One region of the Kitasatospora sp. NPDC057015 genome, then DNA from elsewhere that is predicted to be linked to it. Evidence: riboswitches for the same ligand, from Rfam matches in the RefSeq annotation. Region 1 holds a riboswitch; the other holds the start of a gene.
The links. A riboswitch is a leader RNA that binds a small molecule or an ion and turns the genes downstream of it on or off. The one in region 1 is predicted to bind cobalamin.
Positions count from the first base shown of each region.

Region 2: another riboswitch for cobalamin. It lies ahead of cobN (cobaltochelatase subunit CobN); the one in region 1 lies ahead of ACFTWP_RS18155 (CbtB domain-containing protein).

Region 1 covers NZ_JBHUSG010000017.1:21,589-30,182, reverse strand. Annotated here, with positions in the region: gene ACFTWP_RS18180 (ABC transporter ATP-binding protein) at 1-754, shown strand, start outside; gene ACFTWP_RS18175 (DUF302 domain-containing protein) at 842-1,237, opposite strand; gene ACFTWP_RS18170 (MMPL family transporter) at 1,518-3,704, shown strand; gene ACFTWP_RS18165 (metal-sensitive transcriptional regulator) at 3,811-4,077, shown strand; gene ACFTWP_RS18160 (CbtA family protein) at 4,201-4,968, opposite strand; gene ACFTWP_RS18155 (CbtB domain-containing protein) at 4,989-5,204, opposite strand; cobalamin riboswitch at 5,237-5,403, opposite strand; gene ACFTWP_RS18150 (histidine phosphatase family protein) at 5,520-6,092, shown strand; gene ACFTWP_RS18145 (hypothetical protein) at 6,193-6,414, shown strand; partial or broken gene ligD (non-homologous end-joining DNA ligase) at 6,605-7,477, shown strand; gene ACFTWP_RS18135 (DNA ligase) at 7,718-8,575, shown strand.
Region 2 covers NZ_JBHUSG010000022.1:82,157-90,750, forward strand. Annotated here, with positions in the region: gene ACFTWP_RS21560 (cobalt-precorrin-5B (C(1))-methyltransferase) at 1-744, opposite strand, end outside; gene ACFTWP_RS21565 (LLM class flavin-dependent oxidoreductase) at 1,162-2,304, shown strand; gene ACFTWP_RS21570 (precorrin-2 C(20)-methyltransferase) at 2,565-4,085, opposite strand; gene ACFTWP_RS21575 (precorrin-8X methylmutase) at 4,082-4,708, opposite strand; gene cobG (precorrin-3B synthase) at 4,705-5,985, opposite strand; cobalamin riboswitch at 6,075-6,200, shown strand; gene cobN (cobaltochelatase subunit CobN) at 6,391-8,594, shown strand, end outside.

The DNA of each region.
Region 1 (8,594 bases):
CAAGTCCACCCTGCTCAACATCCTGGCCGGCCTGGACGTGCCGACCGCCGGCACCGCCGCGGTGGCCGGCCGGGACCTGCTGGGGATGTCCGCGAAGGAGCGGCTGGCCTACCGCCGGGACGTGGTCGGCTTCATCTGGCAGCAGACCGCCCGCAACCTCCTGCCGTTCCTGACGGTGGCTCAGAACATCGCCCTGCCGATGCAGTTGCGCGGCGAGCGGGGCGGCCGGGCCCGCAAGGCGGCGCGTGCCGCCCGGGTCGGCGAGCTGCTGGAGGCCCTCGACATCGGCGACCTCGCGGCCCGCCGCCCGGCCGAACTCTCCGGCGGGCAGCAGCAACGGGCGGCGATCGCGGTGGCGATGGCCAACGACCCGACGGTGCTGCTCGCCGACGAGCCCACCGGCGAACTCGACTCCGAGACCGGCGCCGGCGTCTTCGAGGCCTTCCGCGCGGTCAACCGCGAGCTGGGCGCCACGGTGGTCATCGTCACCCACGACCCGCTGGTGGCCGGCGAGGTGCGGCGTACGGTCGCCGTCCGGGACGGGCGCACCAGCAGCGAGGTGCTGCGTCGTACGGTCACCGACGAGCACGGCGAGGAGTCGGTCAGCGAGCGCGAGTACGTGATGCTGGACCGTACCGGGCGGGTCCAGCTGCCCGCCAAGTTCCTGGCGGCACTGGGTATGGAGCACCGGGTGGCGGTCGAGCTGGGTGCCGACCACATCGCCGTCCGGCCGGACGACCCGACCGGTCGCTGAGCCGCCGCAGGGCGGCCCGGCCGGGTCGGGGTCAGGTCGGTCCGGGTCGGCCCGGGTCGGCTCCGACGCGGGTCGGTCCCCGGCCGGTCAGGCCCGGCCGGCGACGGCCGCGAGGGCGGCGTCCAGGCGCGCCGTCGCCTCCGCCGCGACCGGCTCCAGGGCGGGCAGTCCGGTGAACGCGACCATGGTGTTCGGGTCGAGGGCCTGGACGAGGGTCTCGTCGCCGTCGCGGCGGACCACCACGTTGCAGGGCAGCAGGAGCCCGACGGTCCGGTCGGCGTCCAGCGCGCGGCGGGCCAGCGGCGGGTTGCAGGCCCCCAGGATCAGGTAGTCCTCCATGCTGTGGTCGAGCTTGGCCTTGAGGGTGGCGGCCACGTCGATCTCGGTGAGGATGCCGAATCCCTGGTCGGCGAGCGCCTCCCGGACGCGGGTGACGGTGTCGGCGAAGTCGCCGCTCACGCGGACGGTGCGGTCGTAGCTCATGGTGCGCTCCTTGCGGGTGGGGCGGTGGGTGGGGCGGCGGGTGGGCCGCCGCGGGTCGGGGCCGGGCGCCGGGTGGGGTGCCCGCGGCGGGGTGCCGGTTCGCTCCACGATACCCCCGTGGGTATCGGTGTACCGTGAGCCTATACCCCCCAGGGTACTTTCGGCGCGTCCGTTCGACCCGCGCCCCGGGGGTGAGGTACGCCTCCCGGGATACCGGTGGGGGTATCGGTTAGGCTCGATTCCATTCGTACCCCCCGGGGTATCCAAGAGGAGGCTCTCCATGACCACCGCCGACCAGACCCGCGTGCCCCCGCCGACCATCCCGCCCGGCCAGGGCCTTCCCGAACCGCCCGAACGCTACGGCCGGTTGGGCCGGCTCGGCCGATGGGCGAGCGCGCGGCTGCGACTCGTCGTGGTGCTCTGGCTCGCCGTGGTGGCCGGACTCGGCGCGTTCGCGCCGCAGGTGACCTCCTCGCTGGCGGGCGCCGGCTGGCAGGCCAACGGCTCGGAGTCGGTCAAGGTCCGGGAGCTCGCCGGCGCCCACTTCGGCGGCAACGCCTCCTCCGCCCTCCAGGTCGTGGTCGCCGCCGACCGGCCGATCACCGACCCCGCGGTGACGTCCGTGATCGAGCGCGCCGGAGCCCTGCTGGCGGCCGACCCGCGGATCGAGCGGGTCGTCCCGCCGCAACCGGGCGTCACGGTCAGCCCCGACGGCCGGACCGCGATCCTGCTGGCCGGAGCCGGGGCGGACACCGACGACATGGTCCGCGCCGCGGACGACCTGAAGGGCCCGCTCGCCGCGCTCTCCGGTGACGGAGTCCAGGTCGGCGCCACCGGGGCCTCGGTGCTGTGGAGCGACTTCAACGCCGCCAACCACGACGCCATGATGAAGTCCGAGATGCTGTCCTGGCCGGTTACCCTGGCCATCCTGGTCCTCGCCTTCGGCTCGCTGGTGGCCGCCGGGCTCCCCCTGCTGCTCACCCTGGCGGGCCTGGCCGCCTCGGCCGGTGCGCTCGTCCTGCTCAACCACCTCACCCCGACCTCGGTCTGGGCGATGAACTTCGCCATGATGTTCGCGCTGGCGCTCGGCATCGACTACGCGTTGTTCCTGGTGGTCCGCTTCCGGTTGGCCCTCGCCCGGTACGGCGACGCCCGCCGCGCGGTCGGCGAGACCATGGACACCGCCGGCAAGGCCGTCGCCCTCTCGGGGGCCACCGTGCTGGTCAGCCTCTCCGCCGTCCTGCTGGTGCCCGCGCCGGCGTTCCGCTCGATGGCGCTCGGCATCATGCTGGCGGTCGCCTTCGTGCTCGCTGCCACCCTCACCCTGCTGCCCGCCGTGCTCGGCCGGCTCGGGCACCGGGTGAACGCCGGCGCGCTGCCCCGCTCCCGCCGGGCCGCCGGCCGGGCCGAGGGCTCGGCCCGCTTCGCCGCGTGGGGCGAACGCCTGTGGGCGCACCCGCTGCGGTACGGCGTCCCGGCGCTGCTGCTGCTCCTCGCGCTGGCCGCACCCGTGATCGGGCTGCGGACGGCGATGCCCTCCATCACCGTCGTCCCCGAGGACTCCGCGGCCCGTACCGGGTACACCGCCGTGCAGCGGGCCTTCGGCCCCGGCGCGCCCGGCACCCTGCAGATCGTGACGCCCGCCGGGCAGGCCGGGGCGGCCGCCGCCGTGCTGCGCGACTCGGCCGGCATCGCCGCGGTGATGCCCGCTCAGCAGGCCGCGGACGGCTCCGGGTTCACGATGCTGCAGGCCGTTCCGGCGGTCGACCCCTCGGACCCGGGCCTGGCGGCCACCGTCGACGCCCTGCGCGAGCGACTGCCGGAGCAGGCACTCGTCGGCGGCGCGGCGGTGGAGAACCTCGATCTGCAGAGCATGCTGGACGAGAAGACCCCGCTGGTGATCGGCGTGGTGCTGGCGATGGGGTTCGTGCTCCTGCTGCTGGCCCTGCAGGCGCCGCTGGTCGCCCTGCTCGGTACGGTCACCAACCTGCTCGCCACCGCCGCCGCCTTCGGCGCCGCGCGGCTGGTCTTCCAGGACGGCCACGGCGCCGGACTGCTCGGATTCGAACCGCAGGGCTTCCTGGACGGCTGGGCGCCGGTGTTCTTCTTCGCCATGATCTTCGCGATCGCGATGGACTACACGGTCTTCCTGCTCTCCTCCGCCAAGGAGCACCACGAGCGGACGGGCGACCCGCGCCTGGCCGTCGTCGGGGCGCTGGCCCACTCCGGGCGGGTGATCTTCGCCGCGGCCGCCGTGATGGTCGCGGTGTTCTTCACCTTCGCGCTCTCCGGTCCGCTGCCGCCCAAGGAGATGGGCATCGTCCTCGGCCTGGCGGTGCTGCTGGACGCGGCGCTGGTGCGACTGGTGCTGCTGCCGGTCCTGCTGCGGCTGACCGGCCGGGCCGCCTGGTGGTCGCCGGCCTGGCTGCGCAGGGTGCTGCCGGACATCCGCTTCTCGCACGACTGAGCGGCTCGCCCCGGCTGGGCCGGCCCGTGGTGACGGGGGCCGCGGCCCGGTCCGGCAGATACCCCAGGGGGTACAATGGATCCACCATCGCGAGGAGGAGACGTCCGTGACCGTCGACGAGGAAGCCACCGGTGCCGTCCTGAACCGCCTGCGCCGGGCCCAGGGGCAGCTGAACGGTGTGATCGCCATGATCGAGGCCGGGCGCGACTGCAAGGACGTGGTCACCCAACTCGCGGCCGTCTCAAGGGCCCTGGACCGGGCCGGATTCAAGATCGTGGCGAGTGGGATGCGCCAGTGCCTGGCCACCGCCGAGGGTGACACCCCGCCGATGTCCGAGGCGGAGCTGGAGAAGCTGTTCCTCACCCTCGCCTGAGCGGCCCGCGCCGTCCGACGGCCGTGCCGCCGACGGCCCGGCGGGGAGGCGGTAACGACGGAAGGGGCCGGTGGAGACGACGAGCATCGTCTCCACCGGCCCCTTCCGCGTGGGATCCGGACGTCAGGCCGCCGAGGCGGTGGCCTCCGGCGCGGCGGTCCGCTCGGCGGCGGTCACCGGCTTCGGGTTCAGGGCCCGCTCGGCGAGGTGGCCGAAGAGCAGACCGAAGGACGCCCACAGGGTGACCTGGATGGCGAGGGCCGAGAGCCGGAACTGCCAGAGCAGCGTGGCGGGGAAGTCCTCGGGCACCTCGTTGACGGCGGGCAGGAAGACGTACGCGAGGCCGACGGCCAGGGCGAAGCCGGCCGCCGCCACCACGGAGGCGTACCAGTTGCCCAGACGCGGCGCCAGGCGCCGGCCGACGATCACGGCGGCGACGGCCAGCAGGATGCTGAGCGCCATCATCAGGAAGTACAGCGTGGTCCGCTTGCCGATCGTCTCGGGGTCGCCGACCGACGGCGGGTTCGCCGGGTACTTCAGGAACGGGACGACGTAGACCGCGACCAGCGCCGCCCCGGAGAGCAGGGCGGCGGTCGCCCGCGGGCCGATCCGGCCGATCCGGCCGAGCGCGAAGCAGAACGCGAGCGCGCCGAAACCGCCCAGCGAGATGCCGTAGACGAGAACACCCGTGGCGAGACCGCCGGTGGACTGCATGGCACGGCTGACGAGTTCGACCTCGCCGTGCTCGTGGGCGTGCGCCTCCTCGAACGCGATCGCCGCGTCGATGTGCGGTTCACCCATCAGGTAGGCGACGAGCAGGGCGAGCAGCCCCGCCGCGAGGCCCGCGAGCATGCCGCGCACGAGCAGGGTTCTGACAGCTGTGGAGTTCATGAAGAGGGTTCCCCCGGAGTTCAGTGGCAGGGGAAACCGAGCAGGTGGCGGCCGTCGTGCACCCATTCGTGCACGCTCTCGCCGGAGATGAGGGAGGTGGCGCCCTGCTCGGCGCCGACGAAGTAGATCAGCGCCAGCATCAGGATGCCGAAGAAGATCGCCCAGGGCGCGATCGCCTTGACGGGCAGGGTGAGAGGGGCGGCGGGGATGGCCGCGGGGGCAGCGGACTGTGCCATGACGGAACCTCCTCGGGAACTCGCGTCCCGCTAGATGGTGCAGAAACGACGGCATCGGGTCTGACTCCCCGGCGGACACCGGCCCGAGGTGGGCCGGAGTTGCGGGCTTACAGTGGCGCGACCGTGCCGGATTCTCACCGGACTTCCGTCATACCGTCGTCGTATCGGGCTCGAAGGTACCGTCTGGCGTCGAGTCCGCCAAGGGCGTGCGGACGGCGCTCTTGACGGACCGACGGCGGGGCGCCGCCCCGAAGCGCCCGGTACGCGGGGGGATTCGCCCCCGGGCCCGAGGAGTTGGACAGGATGGAGCAGGCGTTGACCGTTCGCGTGACCTTGGTCTCAGCCGCGTTGAGCACGGCTCTGCGGCAGGCCCGCTTCGACGACGGTGGGCCGTTGGAGCCCGCGGGCCTTCGGCAGGCCGAGGAGGCGGCCGGCGCGTTCGCGACCGCCGGCCGGGCGTACGCCTCCCCGTCGCAGCGCTGCGCCGCCACGGCCGCGGCCCTCGGCCTGCGGGCCGAGCCGGCGCCCGCCCTCGCCGGCTGCGCGATGGGCCGGTGGACCGGCCGGACGCTGGAGGAGGTGGCGGCCGCGGAGGGTCCGGCGGTGGCCAGCTGGCTGGCCGACCCGGCCGCCGCCCCGCACGGCGGGGAGAGCCTGCTGGAGTTCCTCGCCCGGATCGGGGCCTGGCTGGACGCCCTGGCCCCCGCCGAACGCGGGCCGGTGCACGCCGTGGTCGAACCGGACGTCGTCCGCGCCGCCGCGCTGCACGCCCTGGGCACACCCGGGCCGGCGTTCTGGCGCCTGGACGTCACCCCGCTCTCCGTCACGGAGTTGACCGGCCGGGCCGGCCGCTGGAACGTCCGCTGGGGCCGCCCGGCCGGCGGGTAGGCAGTCCGTCCCCGTCGCCCGATCGGTCGACGGGGATGGCAGCGGGGCCCGGCCGGCCCGAGCCTGGGGGCACCACCCCTACGCGACGAGGAGCCCCCTCATGACCGTCACCGCCGACCTCGACAAGGTGCTGGACAAGAAGTACGAGAACCTGAGCCTGCCGGAGGTGCTCGACGCGCCGGTCGCGGCGCTGGCCGGCGTCACCGACGCCCACGGCGAGGCGCTCGCCGCGCTGAAGATCAAGACGGTCGGCGACCTCGGCCGCAACAAGTACATCCGCTGGGCGGTCGCGATGGCCGACCTCCAGGACCGCACCCACTGACCGGTCCACCCAGTGACCGGTCCACCCATCGACCGGCCGCAACCGCCGCGCCGGGCCGACCGGCCCTCGGCCGACCACCGGTCCACGAGCTGGCGGTTCCCCCCGTGGACCGGGCCGCCGGCCGGACGGTCGCCTCGGCGGGCGGCCCCGGGCCGGCGGCCGGCGCGCGTGAGAGGCGGCAGCGGTGCCGATGGCGGTGGTGGAGGGGCGCAGGCTCAACCTGTCCCACCTCGACAAGGTGTACTTCCCGGAGACCGGGACGCTGAAGGGCGAGGTGCTCGGCTACTACGCCACCGTCCAGTCGGCGTTCCTGCCGCACCTGCGGGACCGGCCGCTGTCCTTCCTGCGCTGCCCCGAGGGCGTCGAGGGCGAGCGGTTCTTCGCCAAGAGCCCGCCGGCCGGCACCCCCGGCTGGGTGCGCACGGTGGCCGTGCCGAGCACCGCCGGCGGGCTGCGGCAGGTGGTGGTGGAGGACGGCGCCACCCTGGTCTGGGCGGCCAACCTCGGCTGCGTCGAGTTCCACGTGCCGCAGTGGCACGGCGCCGAACCGGCGGTGGCCGACCGGCTGGTGCTCGACCTCGACCCGGGCGAGGGCGCCGACATCCTGACCTGCCGCGCGGTCGCCCGGCTGCTGCGCGAGCGGCTGGCCGCCGACGGCCTCACCACCTGGGCCAAGACCTCGGGATCCAAGGGGCTGCACCTGCTGGTGCCGATCACCCCGACGCCCGGCGAGGCCGTCTCCGCGTACGCCAAGGCCGTGGCGGCCGAACTCGAACGGCTCCACCCCGATCTCGTGGTGCACACCATGGCCAAGGCCCGTCGGGTGGGCCGGGTGCTGGTCGACTGGTCCCAGAACGCGGCGAGGAAGACCACGGCGGCGCCCTACACCGTCCGGGCCCGGACCCGGCCCACCGTGTCCACCCCGATCGGCTGGGACGAGCTCGACGCGGCCGGATCGCCCGCGGACCTGGAGTTCACCATCGCCGACGTCCCCGACCGGATCCGTGCGCAGGGCGATCTGCTGGCGCCCCTGCTGCTGCCCTCCCGAGCCCGCCCGCTGCCCGCGCCGCCGCCCCCGTCGGCATCCTCGTCCGCGCCCTCGCGGCCCGCCAGGGCGCGGCCGACCCCGACGGCCGGGCCCGCGGCGGAGCGGACCGCAGGGTTGGAGCGGACCGTGCGGGCGGGGCGGGAGACGGCGGGGGCGTCCGCTCCACCGCGGGCCACGTCGGGGCGGGCCGCGCCGGAGCGGACGCGGACGACGTCGGGCGACACCTCGCGGTGGCTGGAGCCGCCCCTCGACGTGATGCGGCCGGCCCCGGTCGACGACGTCCCGCCCGAGGACGGCCTCGGCGGCTCAGGGGTGCTCTACGAGCTCAAACTGGACGGCTTCCGCTGCCTCGCCTTCGCCCGCGGGGACGGCCCGCCGTACCTGCAGTCCCGCTCCGGCCGCGACCTCTCCGCCGACTTCCCGCCCGTCGCGCAGGCCGTCTCCCGGCTGCCCGGCGGGCTCGTACTGGACGCCGAACTGGTCGCCTGGCGGGACGGACGGTTCGCGTTCGAGGAGCTGCTGCGCACCCGCGCCGCCCGCGAGGCGGACCGGATCGTCCTCGGGCTGATCGCCTTCGACGTGCTGGCGCTCCCGGGCGGGCGCGACGTCCGCGGGCTGCCGCTGGCCGAGCGGCGCCGGCTGCTCGCCGAGGTGCTGGACGGCGTGCCGCCGCCGATCCAGCCGGTACTGGCCACCACGGAGCGGGCCGAGGCGCTCGGCTGGGTCGAGCGGCTCGCCGACGCCGGGGTGGAGGGCCTGGTCTGCAAGAGCGCGGCCTCGACCTACCGGGCCAGGGGCGCGGGGCAGGTGTGGGTGAAGTACCGCCCGCACGACACCGTGGACGCCACCGTCACCGCCCTCACCGGGACGGCCACCCGGCCGCGTGCGCTGCTGCTGGCACTCGACGACGGGCGGAGCGTCCTGAGCGCCCCGCAGCTCACCCCGGTCCAGGCCCGCCGGGTGGCCGAGGCGGCGGCCGGCCGGCTCGGCGAGCCGGTGACCGATCCCGAGCACGGTCCGGTGCACCCGCTGACCGCCCCGCTGCGCGCCGAGGTCCGGATCGACACCGGACGGGTGCTGCGCGCCCGGTTCGTCCGGCTGCGCGGCGACTGACGGTGCCCGGCGTCGGCGG
Region 2 (8,594 bases), on a different contig from region 1:
CGCGCCCGCGAAGTCGCCCATGTCCAGCAGCGCGTCCTCGGGCAGCCCGTGCACGGCGACGGCGACCTTCTCCGAGGTCGAGCCGGTGCAGCCGGCGACGTGCGTGCGCCCGGCCGCGCGGGCCACGTCCACCCCGCGCCGGATGCTGTCGATCCACGCCGAGCAGGAGTACGGGACGACGATGCCGGTGGTGCCCAGGATCGACAACCCGCCCAGGATGCCCAGCCGGGGGTTCCAGGTGGAGCGGGCGATCTCCTCGCCGTGGTCGACCGACAACTCCACGACCACGTCGCCGCCGTCGCCGTGGACCGCCGCCACCTCCGCGACGGCGTCCCGCATCATCTGCCGGGGCACCGGGTTCACCGCTGGCTCCCCCACCGCCAGCGGCAGCCCGGCCTTGGTGACCGTCCCCACCCCGGGGCCGGCCCGGAACACCACACCGCTGCCGGGCTCACCGCGCCGGACGGTCGAGCGGATCAGCGCACCGTGGGTGACGTCGGGGTCGTCCCCGGCGTCCTTCACCACGCCCGCCATCGCCCGGTCGTCGGCCAACTCCTCGACGGCCAGGGCGAAGGCCGGCTGCTGCCCCTTCGGCAGCGTGATCGTCACCGGATCCGGGAAGCCGCCGGTGAGCAGGGCCGTGTAGGCGGCCTTGGTCGCCGCCGTGGCGCAGGCGCCGGTGGTCCAGCCGTGCCGCAGGCCGCTGCTCCTCAGCTGCGCGGCGCGCCCGCCGATCTCAGCCACGGACGCCTCCCGCCGGGCCTGCGGTCCCGCGGCCGGCACCGGCCGCCCGCGGCCGCCCGCTCACGCGGTCCGGCCCGCCCGGCCCGCCGCCCGTGCACGCACCCATCGCCGCCACCCGTCCCTTCGGCTGCCCGCCGTCCGCGCCCGGCCGGAGCGGCCGCGCGTCTCCATCGTCCCCTGTCCGGCCCGCATCGTCCCAGCTGGGTCCCGGTCGGTGCCCCCACCGGCGCCGGCGGGGGCACCCGGCGACCGACCGGCCCCGGCCCGGCGGGTCGCCGACGATCACGGCCCGCCGGTGGTCCTGCGGCGGCCGCCCGGCCGGACGCTTCACACCGCCGCAGCACGGCGTTCGCACGGCGCCGCCAGGCTGGGGGCGGGGACGGACGGTCCGTCACCGCGAAGCACCCGGGAGTGACCATGACCGTCGGACGCCAACTGCATCTCGCCGTGTCCCTGGACGGGTTCGGCGCCCATCCGGCCGCCTGGCGGCGCACCGCGCGCGCCCCGGAGTCGGCCTTCGGCTCCGCCGACCTGCACCTCGACGCCGCCCGGCGGGCCGAAGAGGGGCTGCTCGACTTCGTCACCCTGGACGACTCGCGCCCGATCCACGCCGACCGCGACGGCCGGGCGCGCGGGCGGCTGGACGCCGCGCTGGTCCTGGCGGTGGTGGCCGCGGCGACCGACCGGATCGGGCTGGTGCCGACCGGCCTGACCAGCCGTCCGGTGGGTGAACTGGCCGACCGGATAGCGACCCTGGACCACCTGAGCGGCGGCCGGGCGGGCTGGCGGCCCCGGGTCGACACCACGCCGGAGCAGCAGCGGCTGGCGCTGGCCCCCGACGGCGGGCCGCTGCTCGTCGAACGCTTCGCGGAGGCCGAGGAGTTCACCCGCGCGGTGCTGGCCTTCTGGGACAGCTGGGCACCCGGCGCGCTGCTGGCCGACCGGGCCGACGGGCGCTTCGTCGACCAGGAGTTGATCCGGCCGGTGGACTTCACCGGAACACGGGTCCCGGCCAGCGGCAGCGCCGCCGTCCCCCGCCCTCCGCAGGGCCGGCCGGTGACCGCGATCCTCGGCCACGACACGGTGCCCTACCGGCTGCTGGCCCGGCACGCCGAGGTGGCCTTCATCACCCCGTTCGACACCGCCGGGCTGCTGGCCATTCGCGGTGAAGTGGAGCGACTGCGCAAGGAGTTCGGCCGCTCCGAGCAGCCCTACCGGCTGTTCGCCGACCTCAACGTGGTGCTGGCCGACACCGAGGCGGCCGCCCGGGAGCGGCTGGCCGACCTCGACGCCCTCGACGGCGAGCCGTTCAGCAGCGACGCCGCCGTCTTCGCCGGCACCCCGGTCGGCCTGGCGGACCACCTGGAGGAGTGGTTCCGGGACGGCGGCGCCGACGGGTTCCGCCTGCGGCCCGCCGTACTCGCCGAGGACCTGGACGCGGTGGTGGACGGCCTGATCCCCGAGCTCCGGCGGCGCGGGCTGTTCCGCACCGCGTACACGGCGCAGACCCTGCGCGGCCACCTGGGCCTGCCCGCGGTCGACGGTCCGGACCCGCGGTGACGGCCGGCCCGCACCCGCGGTGACATGGGCCCCGCCCGGCGCGTCGAGAGGCCCGTCGGGCGGGCGCCGGGCGGCCGGGCAGGGGGGCTGCTGATCTGGTGGCGTGGACGGAGCGCGGTACGGCCCCGCCCTCCGACCGGACGGTGCCCCAGCCGCCCGCCGGCGGTACCACCGGCGGCTGCACGCTCTGATCGCTCGCCTGCACGCGGCGCGCCCCGGCCCCCGGGGGCGACGCGGGGGGCCGGTGCGCGCCGTCGCGGTCAGTCCTCCGGGTAGCGGCGCGGGGTCCAGACGACCTCGGTGCCGTTGTCGCGTTCGACGATCCGGGTCTGCGAGGAGCCGATCAGCAGCAGGGTCCGCATGTCGACCTCGGCCGGGTCCAGGTCGGCCAGCCGGACGACGCGCACCCGCTCGGTGGGGCCGCCCACGTCCCGGGCCATGACCACCGGGGTCTGCGGGTCGCGGTGTTCGAGCAGCAGGTCGCGGGCCAGGCCGACCTGCGTGGTGCGGCTCTTCGAGCCGGGGTTGTAGAGCGCCAGCACCAGGTCCGCCTCGGCGGCGGCCCGCAGCCGGCGGGCGATGGCCGCCCAGGGCTTGAGCCGGTCGGAGAGCGAGACCACCGCGTAGTCGTGCCCGAGCGGCGCGCCGACCCGGGAGGCGGCGGCGTGCGCGGCGGTCATGCCGGGCAGCACCCGGACGGGCACCGAGCGGTACGGGTCGGCGCCGGCGGCCTCCAGGACGGCGGTGGCCATCGCGAAGACGCCGGGGTCGCCGGAGGAGACCACGGCCACCTTGTGGCCGCGCCGGGCCAGGTCGAGGGCGAACTCGGCCCGCTCGGCCTCCACCTTGTTGTCGGAGCCGTGCCGCTGCTGGCCGGCCCGGACCGGCACGCGGTCCAGGTAGGTGGTGTAGCCGACCAGGTCGGTGGCGGCGGCGAGGGCGCCGCGGGCCTCCGGGGTGAGCCAGAGCGGCCCGGCGGGGCCGGTGCCGACCACCACCACCTCCCCCTCGCCGGGCACGGGCGCGGGGACGGGCCGGTCGATCCGGCTCGGCAGCACGGCCACCGAGAAGTACGGGACGGTGTCCGGGTCGACCTCGGCGAGCGGGGCCGTCCGCTCGGCGGCCATGGTGGCGCGCTCGACGTACTGGGCGTCGTCCAGCCGGCCGGCCCGTTCCAGCGCGCGGCGCACGGTGGGGAAGGTCCGGCCGAGCTTCATGATCACGGCCGAGTCGGTGGACGCCAGCCGGGCCGCCAGCTCCTCCTCCGGCAGGGTGCCGGGCAGGATGGTCAGCACCTCCTCGGCCTCCACCAGCGGGCGTCCGAGCCGGGCGGCGGCGGCACTGACCGAGGTCACGCCGGGCACCACCTCGGTCGGGTAGCGGTGCGCCAGGCGCTTGTGCATGTGCTGGTAGGAGCCGTAGAAGAGCGGGTCGCCCTCGGCGAGCACCACCACGTCGCGGCCGGCGTCCAGGTGGGCGGCCAGCCGGGCGGCGGCCTCCTCGTAGAACTCGTCGATCGCGCCGCGGTAGCCGCCGGGGTGGTCGGTGGTCTCCACGGTCAGCGGGTAGACCAGCTTCTCCTCGATCTGACCTTCCGTCAGGTACTGCTCGGCGATGGAGCGGGCGATCGAGCGGCCGTGCCGGGCGCTGTGGTACGCCACCACGTCGGCCTTGCCGATGAGTTCGGCGGCGCGGACGGTGACCAGCGAGGGGTCGCCGGGCCCCAGCCCGACGCCGTAGAGCCGGCCGGGACCACCCGTGGTCGACTGATCGTCCGTCATTCTTCCTCACTCGCAATCGCGTTGACGGCGGCGGCGGCCATCGCACTGCCGCCGCGCCGGCCGCGGACCACCAGGTGCTCCAGCCGGGAGGGGTGCTCGGCCAGGGCCTGCTTGGACTCGGCGGCGCCGATGAAGCCGACCGGCACGCCGATCACGGCGGCCGGGCGGGGCGCCCCCGCCTCGATCAGCTCCAGCAGCCGGAAGAGCGAGGTCGGCGCGTTGCCGACGGCGACCACCGCGCCGTCCAGCCGCGGCAGCCACAGCTCCATGGCGGCGGCGCTGCGGGTGTTGCCCATCTTCCTCGCCAGCTCGGGCACCGACGGGTCGGAGAGGGTGCAGATCACCTCGTTGTCGGCCGGCAGCCGCTTGCGGGTCACCCCGCTGGCGACCATCGACACGTCGCAGAGGATCGGTGCGCCGGCGCGCAGCGCCCGGCGGGCGTCGGCCACCACGCCGGGCGACCAGAGCAGGTCCTCGACCAGGTCGGTCATGCCGCAGGCGTGGATCATGCGCACCGCGACCTGCGAGACGTCGGCGGGCAGGCCCGCCAGGTCGGCCTCGGCCCGGATGGTGGCAAAGGACTCGCGGTAGATCGCCGCCCCGTCCTTCTCGTACTCGATCACTTGGTCCTCCGGGCCCGGGCCACTGCGTCGGCCATCTGTTGCGTTGTCGTTGCTTGGTAGGTGGGTGCGGCGTCGGGGCGGCGGACGGCCACCCGGTACCCGTCCGGTGTGGCGAGGGCGTCCACCCACGTGCCGGCCGGGTGCCCGCACCGCCGCTCGCAGCCCGACCAGTGCACGGGCAGCAGCCGCCCGGCGGCCGGGTCGGCGCCGGCCAGCGCGCGGGCCGCGTCGCCGCGGACGTCCGCCAGGGACTTGGCGCAGCCGGGGGTCCCGGTGCAGGCCATGGCGAGTTCCCACGGGGAGTGCGGGTCGAGGCCGAGGCCGGCGGCCGTCAGCCGGCCGGTCCACGTCCGCGCCAGCTCCGGGGTGAGGCCCGGGACGACGGCACCGCGCCAGGGGGTCACCCGCAGTTCGCCTGCGCCGTCGGCGGCGGCCTCCGCCAGCAGCCGCCACTGCGCGACGCCGGCGCGGCCGAAGGGCAGGCCCGCCGAGAGCCCGTGGCGGCCGTCCGGGCCGGCCACCGGGCCCGCCTGCGGCAGCGCGCCGGACAGGACGGGCAGGGCGACGGCGGGCGAGCCGGGCGGGGTGAGCCGGGCGCCGTCCGGGTCGGCCTCGCGGATCCGCCAGGCCTGGGCGCCGGTCTCCCGCAGCAGGGTGAGGAAGTCCTGAGCCGCGCGCAGTGCCTCGGCGACGGCGCGCACCGCCGGTACGCGCAGGGCGGTGGTGGCACGCCCGAGGCGCAGGAGTGCCCGGTCGGCGGGGGTTGCGATCAATGTCACATCGGCGTCGAGGCCGGCGACGTCGCCCCGGCCGTCGTCGAGGGCGAACAGGAACCGGCCGGAGAGGGCGGTGGACCACTCGGCGGCGCACAGTGCGGCGTCCAGCTCGCGGGCCCAAGTGGTCACGTCCGCATGCCCGTTGCCGTCGATCCCGGCGAGCGGTGAGGCCACGATGTTGCGTATCCGCTCGTGCCGGTCGGAGGGCAGCAGGCCGGCGGCGCGCAGCCGGCCGCCGAGCTCGGCCCCGCAGCCCTCGGGCAGGCCCCGCAGTTGGACGTTCCCCCGCGAGGTGGTCTCCAGGTGCCCGTCCCCGAGCTCCTCGGCGGCGGCGGCCAGCGCGAGCACCTGACGGCTCGTCAGCAGGCCGCCGGGCAGCCTGACTCGGGCGAGCGCGCCGTCGTCGGCCGTATGTAGACGAAGGGCCCCCGGGCACGCGTCCTCGCGTGCCCGGTCGGGCACGCCGGGGCCCGGGGCGACGGGGTCGGGTGTGGGTGACATGGCGGCGAGCATACCCAGGATCCGGCCGGGGACTCTGTCCCGTGGATCACCCTCAGCGCCTACTATGCTCGCGGGCGGATCCTTCGGGGTCCGCTCACGCCAGAGACGGCGCAAAGGGGAGGAAACCGGTGCAAACCCGGTGCGGTCCCGCCACTGTGACCACGGTTCATCGGCCGTGGGAGCCAGGAACTCCTGCCGTCCCGATTCCCCCGCGCTCCGGCCGGGGGTCCCCCACGGGGCGCGGACCCCGAGGAAGGCTCGACCTATGCGCTGCCGCATGCCTGCGCCCGGGCTCACGCCCGCGCCGGACGCCGTGCCCCCGCCCGTGCCGTCGTCCGGGCGCACGCCCGCGCTGACGCCCACGCTCATGCCCCTGCCCGCCATCGAGGCCGGGAGGGCCTTCGCATGATCCTGCTTCTGTCGACCTCCGACACCGACCTGCTGAGTGCCCGGGCGAGCGAGGGCCCGGTCGGGTACCGCCTCGGCAACCCGGCCCGCCTCACCGCCGAGGACCTCCCGGCGCTGGTGGAGGGCACCGACCTGGTGGTCGTCCGGCTGCTCGGCGGGCGCCGGGCCTGGCAGGAGGGCCTGGACGCGCTGCTGGCCGGCCCCCGCCCGGTGATCGTGCTGACCGGCGAGCAGGCCCCCGACGCCCAGCTGATGGAGCTGTCCACCGTTCCCGCCGGCATCGCCGCCGAGGCGCACGCCTACCTCGCGCACGGCGGCCCGGCGAACCTCGCCGAGCTCGGCGCCTTCCTCTCCGACACCGTGCTGCTGACCGGCCACGGCTTCGCCGCCCCCGCCTCCGCGCCCGAGTGGGGCCCGCTGGAGCGCACCGCGACGGCGGAGAACGCCGACGGCCCGGTGATCGCGGTGCTCTACTACCGCGCCCACCACATGAGCGGCAACACCGCCTTCGTCGAGACGCTCTGCCGGGCGATCGAGGACAAGGGCGCCCGCCCGCGCCCGCTGTACTGCTCCTCGCTGCGCGGCGCCGAGCCCGAGCTGCTGGCCGAGCTGGCGCAGGCCGACGCGATCATCACCACCGTCCTCGCGGCCGGCGGCACCCGCCCCGCCGACGCCTCCGCCGGCGGCGACGAGGAGGCCTGGGACGCGGGCGCGCTGGCCGCCCTCGACCGCCCGATCCTCCAGGCGCTCTGCCTGACCTGGTCGCGCGCCGCCTGGGAGGCCAGCGACGACGGCCTCTCCCCGCTGGACACCGCCACCCAGGTCGCCGTCCCCGAGTTCGACGGCCGCCTGATCACCGTCCCGTTCTCCTTCAAGGAGCTGGACGAGGACGGCCTGACCGTCTACGCGGCCGACCCCGAGCGGGCCGCCCGGGTCGCCGGCATCGCGGTACGGCACGCCCGGCTGCGGTACATCCCGGCCGCCGAGCGGCGGCTCGCCCTGGTGCTCTCCGCGTACCCGACCAAGCACGCCCGGGTGGGCAACGCCGTCGGCCTGGACACCCCGGCCAGCGCGGTGCGCCTGCTGACCCGGCTGCGTGCGGAGGGCATGGACCTCGGGCCGCTGGACGGGCCGGACGCGCTGCCGGGCCTGGCGCCCCGGCCCGACGGCCCGGAGGCGGGCGGGCGATCTGCGCTGAACGACACCCACGAGGGCGACGCGCTGATCCACGCCCTGATCGCGGCCGGCGGCTACGACCAGGACTGGCTGACCGAGGACCAGCTCGCCCGCAACCCGGTGCGGATCCCGGCCGCCGACTACCGCCGCTGGTACGCCGAGCTGCCCGCGGGCCTGCGCGAGGAGGTCGAGCGGCACTGGGGGCCGGCGCCCGGCGAGCTGTACGTGGACCGCAGCGTCAACCCGGACGGCGACATCGTGCTCGCCGCCCTGCGGGCCGGGAACCTGCTGGTGCTGATCCAGCCGCCGCGCGGCTTCGGCGAGAACCCGGTGGCGATCTACCACGACCCCGACCTGCCGCCCTCGCACCACTACCTGGCCGCCTACCGCTGGATCGCGGCCGCCCAGGAGGACGGCGGCTTCGGCGCCGACGCGGTCGTCCACCTCGGCAAGCACGGCAACCTGGAGTGGCTGCCCGGCAAGACCGCCGCGCTGTCCGCGGAGTGCGGACCGGACGCGGCGCTCGGCGACCTGCCGCTGGTCTACCCCTTCCTGGTGAACGACCCGGGCGAGGGCACCCAGGCCAAGCGCCGGGCGCACGCCACCCTGGTCGACCACCTGGTGCCGCCGATGGCCCGGGCCGAGAGCTACGGCGACATCGCGCGGCTGGAGCAGCTGCTCGACGAGCACGCCAACATCGCCGCGATGGACCCGGCGAAGCTGCCGGCCGTCCGGGCCCAGATCTGGACGCTGATCCAGGCCGCCCGCCTCGACCACGACCTCGGGCTCGCCGAGCGGCCGGAGGACGACGGCTTCGACGACTTCCTGCTGCACGTGGACGGCTGGCTCTGCGAGGTGAAGGACGCCCAGATCCGGGACGGCCTGCACGTGCTGGGCCAGGCCCCGGTCGGCGTCGACCGGGTCAACATCGTGCTCGCCATCCTGCGGGCCCGGCAGATCTGGGGCGGCGTGGCCGCGCTGCCCGGCCTGCGCGAGGCGCTCGGCCTGGACGAGTCCGCGCCCAC